Linked DNA regions of Herpetosiphon gulosus. The protein of the gene in region 1 interacts with the protein of each later gene in a pairwise test. Links are inferred from orthologs where the notes say so. Each region holds a gene or a part of one and is shown on either strand. Other genes may lie near its edges.

The links.
Region 2: the proteins of eno (region 1) and rpe interact in binary tests that used the Escherichia coli proteins (3 or more experiments, as listed by UniProt). The link is inferred for Herpetosiphon gulosus from one-to-one orthologs.

The regions. Positions count from the first base shown.
Region 1 is NZ_BAABRU010000013.1:182,202-185,445, forward strand. The notes cover bases 31-2,945. They hold eno (phosphopyruvate hydratase), read right to left. Parts: upstream 2,174-2,945; coding sequence 887-2,173; downstream 31-886. Other genes in these bases: ABEB26_RS18165 (RidA family protein), read right to left, coding at 46-426; ABEB26_RS18170 (YraN family protein), read right to left, coding at 448-822; ABEB26_RS18180 (amino acid kinase family protein), read right to left, coding at 2,436-2,945. Outside these bases: more of ABEB26_RS18180, read right to left, coding at 2,946-3,122; ABEB26_RS18185 (carbohydrate kinase family protein), read right to left, coding at 3,209-3,244. UniProt on the Escherichia coli protein: Catalyzes the reversible conversion of 2-phosphoglycerate (2-PG) into phosphoenolpyruvate (PEP). It is essential for the degradation of carbohydrates via glycolysis.
Region 2 is NZ_BAABRU010000003.1:15,730-18,936, reverse strand. The notes cover bases 304-3,181. They hold rpe (ribulose-phosphate 3-epimerase), read right to left. Parts: upstream 2,146-3,181; coding sequence 1,462-2,145; downstream 304-1,461. Other genes in these bases: ABEB26_RS04040 (cation diffusion facilitator family transporter), read left to right, coding at 2,774-3,181; ABEB26_RS04045 (ArsR/SmtB family transcription factor), read right to left, coding at 2,251-2,628; ABEB26_RS04055 (SDR family NAD(P)-dependent oxidoreductase), read right to left, coding at 304-983. Also shown: ABEB26_RS04060 (alpha/beta hydrolase), read right to left, coding at 1-213; more of ABEB26_RS04055, read right to left, coding at 240-303; more of ABEB26_RS04040, read left to right, coding at 3,182-3,207. UniProt on the Escherichia coli protein: Catalyzes the reversible epimerization of D-ribulose 5-phosphate to D-xylulose 5-phosphate.

The DNA.
Region 1 (3,244 bases):
GCCTGCTAGGCGGGAGAGGGGGCTAGGGGGTGAGGGAAACCTGATTTAGCGCAGCACAATAACTTCAACTTCAACCTGCACATCGCGAGGCAGGCGAGCGACTTGCACGGTCGAGCGAGCTGGTGGGTTTTCAGGGAAGTATTCGCCATACACGGCATTGACCGCTGCAAAGTCGTTCATATCAGCCAAGAAAATTGTGGTTTTAACGACTTTTTCAAAGTTGGTGTTGGCTGCCGTCAGTACGGCCCGAATATTTTCCATGACGCGGCGGGTTTGAGCCGTCACGTCGCCCTCGATCACTTGGCCGGTTGCTGGGTCAAGCGGAATTTGGCCTGAGCAGAACAACAATCCATCAATTGCGATTGCTTGTGAGTAGGGGCCAATTGCGGCGGGAGCATTAGACGTGCTGATAACTTCACGGGTCATTGAAAACTCCTTGATAGCTGCTTATTCTATCGAAATTGCTTGAAAATGCTCAAGTTGGGGTTGACCACGGGAGAGCGTGATCGCGATGGCATCGATGCGGTAATCGCCGAGCCATGGGGTTTGGGCTGCATCGAGGGCTTCTAAATAAGCTTGGAGCAAACGAGCTAAACGATGGCGTTTTTTGAGGGTCAATGATTCAGCGGCGCTGCCATGGGCTGTGCCTCGGCGGGTGCGCACTTCAATAATCACCAAGGTTGCCTGATCATAAGCGATCAGATCGATCTCACCCCAACGACAACGCCAACCGCTGGCGATCAGTTGATAGCCTAATTGTTGTAGATACTCAGCGGCGTATTGTTCGCCCCAACGCCCAAGTGCTTTGCGATCATCGGCCATGCTTGCTCCCCCTAAAATAGCAAGCGGACACGCGCCGTTGCGTGTCCTGAATGGTCAGTATCGATTAGCCGCGTTTGACGGCGAAGGCACTCCAGCCAGCAAATTTTGCTTGGCTATCGAGTTCTTCTTCGATTCGCAGCAATTGGTTGTATTTGGCTACGCGGTCGGTTCGCGCTGGCGCACCAGTTTTGATTTGACCAGCGTTGGTGGCAACCACCAAATCGGCTACGGTTACGTCTTCGCTTTCGCCTGAGCGGTGGCTGACGATCGCCGTCCAACCAGCACGTTGCGCCATTTGAATCGCATCAAGCGTTTCGGTCAAGGTGCCAATTTGGTTGAGCTTGATCAAAATACTGTTCGCTGAGTTTTCTTTGATCGCACGGTTGAGCCGTTCGACGTTGGTTACCAACAAATCGTCGCCGACCAACTGCACGCGATCGCCGATGCGTTGGCGCAACAACGACCAAGCACCCCAATCGTCTTCGTGCAAGCCGTCTTCGATTGAAATGATTGGATATTTGTTAACCAGATTTTCCCAGTAGCCCACCATTTCTTCGGAGCTAAGCTTGCGGCCTTCGCGGGCCAAGTTGTAGATGCCATTTTCGTAGATTTCGCTACATGCTGGGTCGAGTGCCAACATGACATCTTTGCCTGGGGTGTAGCCAGCTTTTTGAATCGCTTCGACGATCACTTCGAGAGCAGCTTCGTTTGATGGCAATGATGGCGCAAAACCACCTTCATCGCCAGTATTGGTGGCCAAACCACGGTCGTGCAGTACGTTCTTGAGCGTGTGGTAAATTTCCGCACCCCAGCGCAAAGCTTCGCGGAACGATGGAGCGCCAACTGGCATCACCATAAATTCTTGGAAGTCGGTGCTATCTTGGGCGTGCTTGCCACCATTCAAGATGTTCATCATTGGGACTGGCAAGGTATGCCCGAAAACCCCGCCAAGGTAGCGATAGAGTGGCAAACCAACTGACAATGCACCAGCTTTGGCTGTGGCCAATGAAACCCCTAAGATTGCATTAGCGCCAAGTTTACCTTTATTTTTAGTGCCATCAAGCTCAATCAAGGTCTTGTCAAGGGTAATTTGATCAAGTGCCTCTAAGCCTTCGATGGCTTCAGCAATATCTTCATTGACATGCTTTACAGCTTTGAGCACGCCTTTACCGCCATAGCGGCTTTTGTCGCCGTCGCGTAGTTCGACTGCTTCGTGTGCGCCAGTTGAAGCGCCCGAAGGAACAATTGCGCGGGCAAGCGTGCCATCTTCCAAACCGATTTCAACTTCAACGGTCGGGTTACCTCGGCTATCGAGAACTTCGCGACCGCGAACGTGCGTAATGAGTGCCATATTGAGAAGCCTCCTCAAGGGACACGAATCTTTATGCCCCATCATACCACGCTCTGTCCATTCGCTGGGTAGCGATTTCGCGACCTATCGAGAAAATATGAAGGATGATGGATGAGGGATGAAGGCTCTGGGCTAGCGAAACGTTTTGAGGGGTTGCAATAATTTCGATAGCCAAACGCCCAGAGCCTAGAGCCAAATCTTCGTGTCCTTCGTGCCCCTCGCGGTTTCGGTTATGCTGACCCCTGTCCCTGACCCCTGAAATCTAGGCTACAACTACGGTTTCAACCCCATCCAAAAAGCCATTGAGATCGGTGATGCGCACCCGCCCGACATTCGGGGCTGCTAACGAGGCTGCTTTGACAACCGAGGTATAGGTGGCATCGAATGCGCCTTGTTTGATGTAGCGTTCGCATTGTCGCCCTGAAATGCCACTAATTCGTCGCCCACTGGCATAAACCCCTGGGGTTTGCACAATGTAGGTTAATTGATCAGCGGCCAATGCTGAGGCGATCATCTGGGCTGCCGTATCAGCGTTGAGCAATTTCACTGCACCTGTGGCACTTTCCATCGCCAATGGAGCTAAAACTGGCAGCCAAGCCTGCTCTAGCAAATAGTGCAACACCTCAAAGCGCACAATTGGCTCATCGCTTTTGGGCAGCAAATACATCAATTCCAAATCCGAGCCACATAAGCCAATTGCTTGCAAATGATGTTGCGTCAGCGCAGCAACCAAGCGCGGATTGATCCCGCCACGCAAAGCCATGGCTGCAATTTCGGCAGCAGCCGGATGATTCGGGCCACCAATAGCGTTTAAGACGCGCGGCAAAATGCTGCCACCACCATGAATTAAAACCACTTGATCGTCGATGCTGCTTAAGGCACTAATTAATGTTTGCAATGAATCAGCTTGATCCACTTCGTAGCCGCTAATTTTGATTACGTGCGTCATTGCTGTTGTCCCCATCTGTGTTGTACACAATTGTAACGAGGGGGACTAGCCAACAATAGGATTAAAGATGACGAAGCGGTGACAGTTTATTTAGGCAATTGCGCTAATGCTTGCCAAACATG
Region 2 (3,207 bases), on another replicon or contig:
TTGCGCTGGCGATTGACCATGGCCTGGCTGGCTGAAGGCGATGCTTTGCCAACCCCATTCGGCGAGCAATGCTTGCCATGGTTGCCAGCACCACGCCCCATGCCACATCCCATGGCCCATTAAAATTGGAGTTTGATAACGCTGTTCTTGAGGCGTATAGATGATGCGTTCGATGCCGTTATCGAGCTGATGTTCAATCGTATATTCAGTCACACAAGCCTCTTTCTCCACAAATTGAGCTACATGCTGGTAATCCCACCATCAATAATGTACTCAGCTCCAGTGATGAAACTAGCCGCTGGTGAGGCCAAAAAGACGATCAGTTCGGCGATTTCGTGAGGCGTGCCCATGCGCTTGAGCGGAATCGAGCGAATCAGCCGTTCTTGAATGCTTGGCTCGAATCCATCCAAAATGGCGGTTTCCGTCCAGCCTGGGCAAACTGCATTGATCCGAATGCCAGCGGGAGCTAGTTCAATCGCGCCAGTTTTGCTCATTTGGATTACGCCTGCTTTGGCCACGCCATAGGGTCCAAGGTTGGGTGAGCCAGCCACTCCAGCAATCGAGGCGACATTGACAATCGCGCCACCTTTGCCACCCGCCAGCATGGCTTGGCTGGCATATTTTTGACCCCAAAATACGCCAGTTAAGTCGATTTCTAACACGCGTTGCCAATTGTGATTCTCGGTTAAGTGTAATGGTGCGGGCTGTCCACCAATGCCAGCATTGTTGATCATAATATCCAAGCCGCCATGATCGAGTGCAAATTGCACTAAGGCCTGAATATCGGCTTCGTGGCTAACATCGCAATGGCGAAAATAGGCTTGGCCTGCATTGCTACGAATTTGCTCAACCGTTGCTAATCCAGCTTGCTGATTAATATCGCCAATGATCATCGTTGCGCCTTGTTTGGCTAACAAATGAGCCGTCGCCGCCCCGATTCCAATTGCTCCGCCGGTAACAATCGCAACTTTCCCGTGCAGCATCCTGTCCTCCTTGACATGCTAGGTGTAATGCTATTATCAAAAATCAGCAGACAAAAGTCAAAGGGATGAGGGATGTGGGATGTGGGATAAGCGATTTGGGATGAAACCATTCGTGCAATTCGTGCAATCTGTGGCTAAAAACCTAACCTTCGTGCTCTTCGTGGATCAAGCTTCAACTTGGAACCAGAATACTACCTGCTTGGAACGACCCTTGGAACTGCTAGTTGCTATATTAAGCCTACACACTCTCATTGCGGCGCTCCTGTGGTTTGGAAGCATCAGGGCAGTTGGCAGGTTGGTAAACGTGGGACTTTACCAACCTGCCAGCACCGCATTTAAAAAAAAGCCAATTAACGCCAAAACCCCGCAGTTGCGGGGTTCTAGCGAGAGAAGAGAGGAGAAGGAGATGACACCGAGTATAGGCCATTGCTCCTAGATTGACATTCCCTATCATGGGTGATTTCGTGGGTGACTTAAGTCATGCTAAAGCGGCGACAAAGGCATCCCACGCTTGGTGGGGGGTGATGGTTGGCGAGTAAAAAGCCGAGCCTGCAATCAGGTTAGTCGCGCCTGCCTGGACGATGCTGGCGATATTGCTGGGTTTAACCCCTCCATCAACCTGAATTACCGCTTCATGGTGACGCTGATCGAGTAAACTTCGCACGGCAGCGATTTTGGTCAAGCTGCGTTCGATAAAGCTCTGACCACCAAAACCAGGGTTGACCGACATAATCAGCACCAAATCGAGATCGTGAATGATATCTTCGAGGCTGCTGACTGGCGTTGCTGGATTGAGCGCCACGCCAGCAGTACAACCAAACTCGTGGATACGCTGAATTGTGCGATGGAGATGCACACTGGCTTCTTGATGCACTGTGATATGGTTGGCTCCAGCCTTGGCATATTCTTCGAGCAGTGCATCGGGATTGCTGACCATCAAATGGACATCCAATGTGCCTTTGAAATAAGGCCGAATTGCCTGAATCACGGGTGGTCCAAAGGTTAGGTTGGGTACAAAATGGCCATCCATCACATCGACCTGAATCCAGCTACAACCGACTTGATCGGCAGCTTGGACATCGGCTCCAAGGTTGGCAAAATTAGCCGATAAAATCGATGGGGTCAGTTCGATAGCGCGTCCAGCATGGTATCCGATTGGCATAAAACTCCTCGTTGTGTTTAACTATGCACCCCTATTAAAGCATAAATCCTGTGATGGTTAGTCAGCAGAACAATTAAAATTCAATCTTTGCTTGGAAGCGAAGGTTCATTGATTTGGCTCTTTCTGCTCAAAGTTGTTGGCGAGTGCGCCATAACTTTGGGCAGCCACATGATCGAGATGGTAGAGCGCCTCGCGAAATACTCCCGCTACATGATCATCATCAATTGTGTAATAAATTTGGGTGCCAACCCGCTGGGTACGCACCAATTTTAAATCGCGCAATTTCGCCAAATGATGCGAGACGGTTGAAGCTGAAACCTCAACATAGCTGCTTAATTCGTTGACGGTGCAGGTACGATGGGTCAGCACATAGATTAATTGAGCACGAGTTGGGTCGCTGAGCGCCTTGAACATTGCTACTACGGCATGCAGAGCAGTGGACGGCAGTTGATTGGTTGTTTGCAATGGATGAATTTCTGGCATGGCGCATTCCTTGTTATTAACTACTTCAACTCTACCATAGTGCCATCCCGCTAGCCATTGACCATGGTATGGATTGACAAGGCTCTTGAAATAGTATATCTTGATGATTGTACAGATATAGAGATATGAAATTAAGGATCGATCTATGAATCAGGCAATAACTCAGCACCATCATCATGATCACGATCATCAGCATGGATCAAGTTGGTGGCGCTCATTAGGTGAGGCCTTGCACTTACCAGGCTTTAACCACGACCATGATCATGATACGGCTAAGGTTGTTGCCTTAACTGGCTCAGCTAGCCACCTAGGGATTCGGACAATTTGGTGGTCGCTGTTGCTATTAGGGCTAACAACGGTTATTCAGGTGGTAATTTACTGGTTGAGTGGCAGTGTGGCGCTGTTGGGTGATACCGTCCACAATTTTGGTGATGCCTTGAATACGTTGCCCCTGTTGGTGGCATTTATGCTAGCACGTCGTGCCGCAACTAGTCGCTATCGCTATGGCTTTGGCCGTGCCGAAGATCTTGCTGGCTTGGCGATTGTGGCTTCAATGGCAATTAGTGCAATCTATATTGG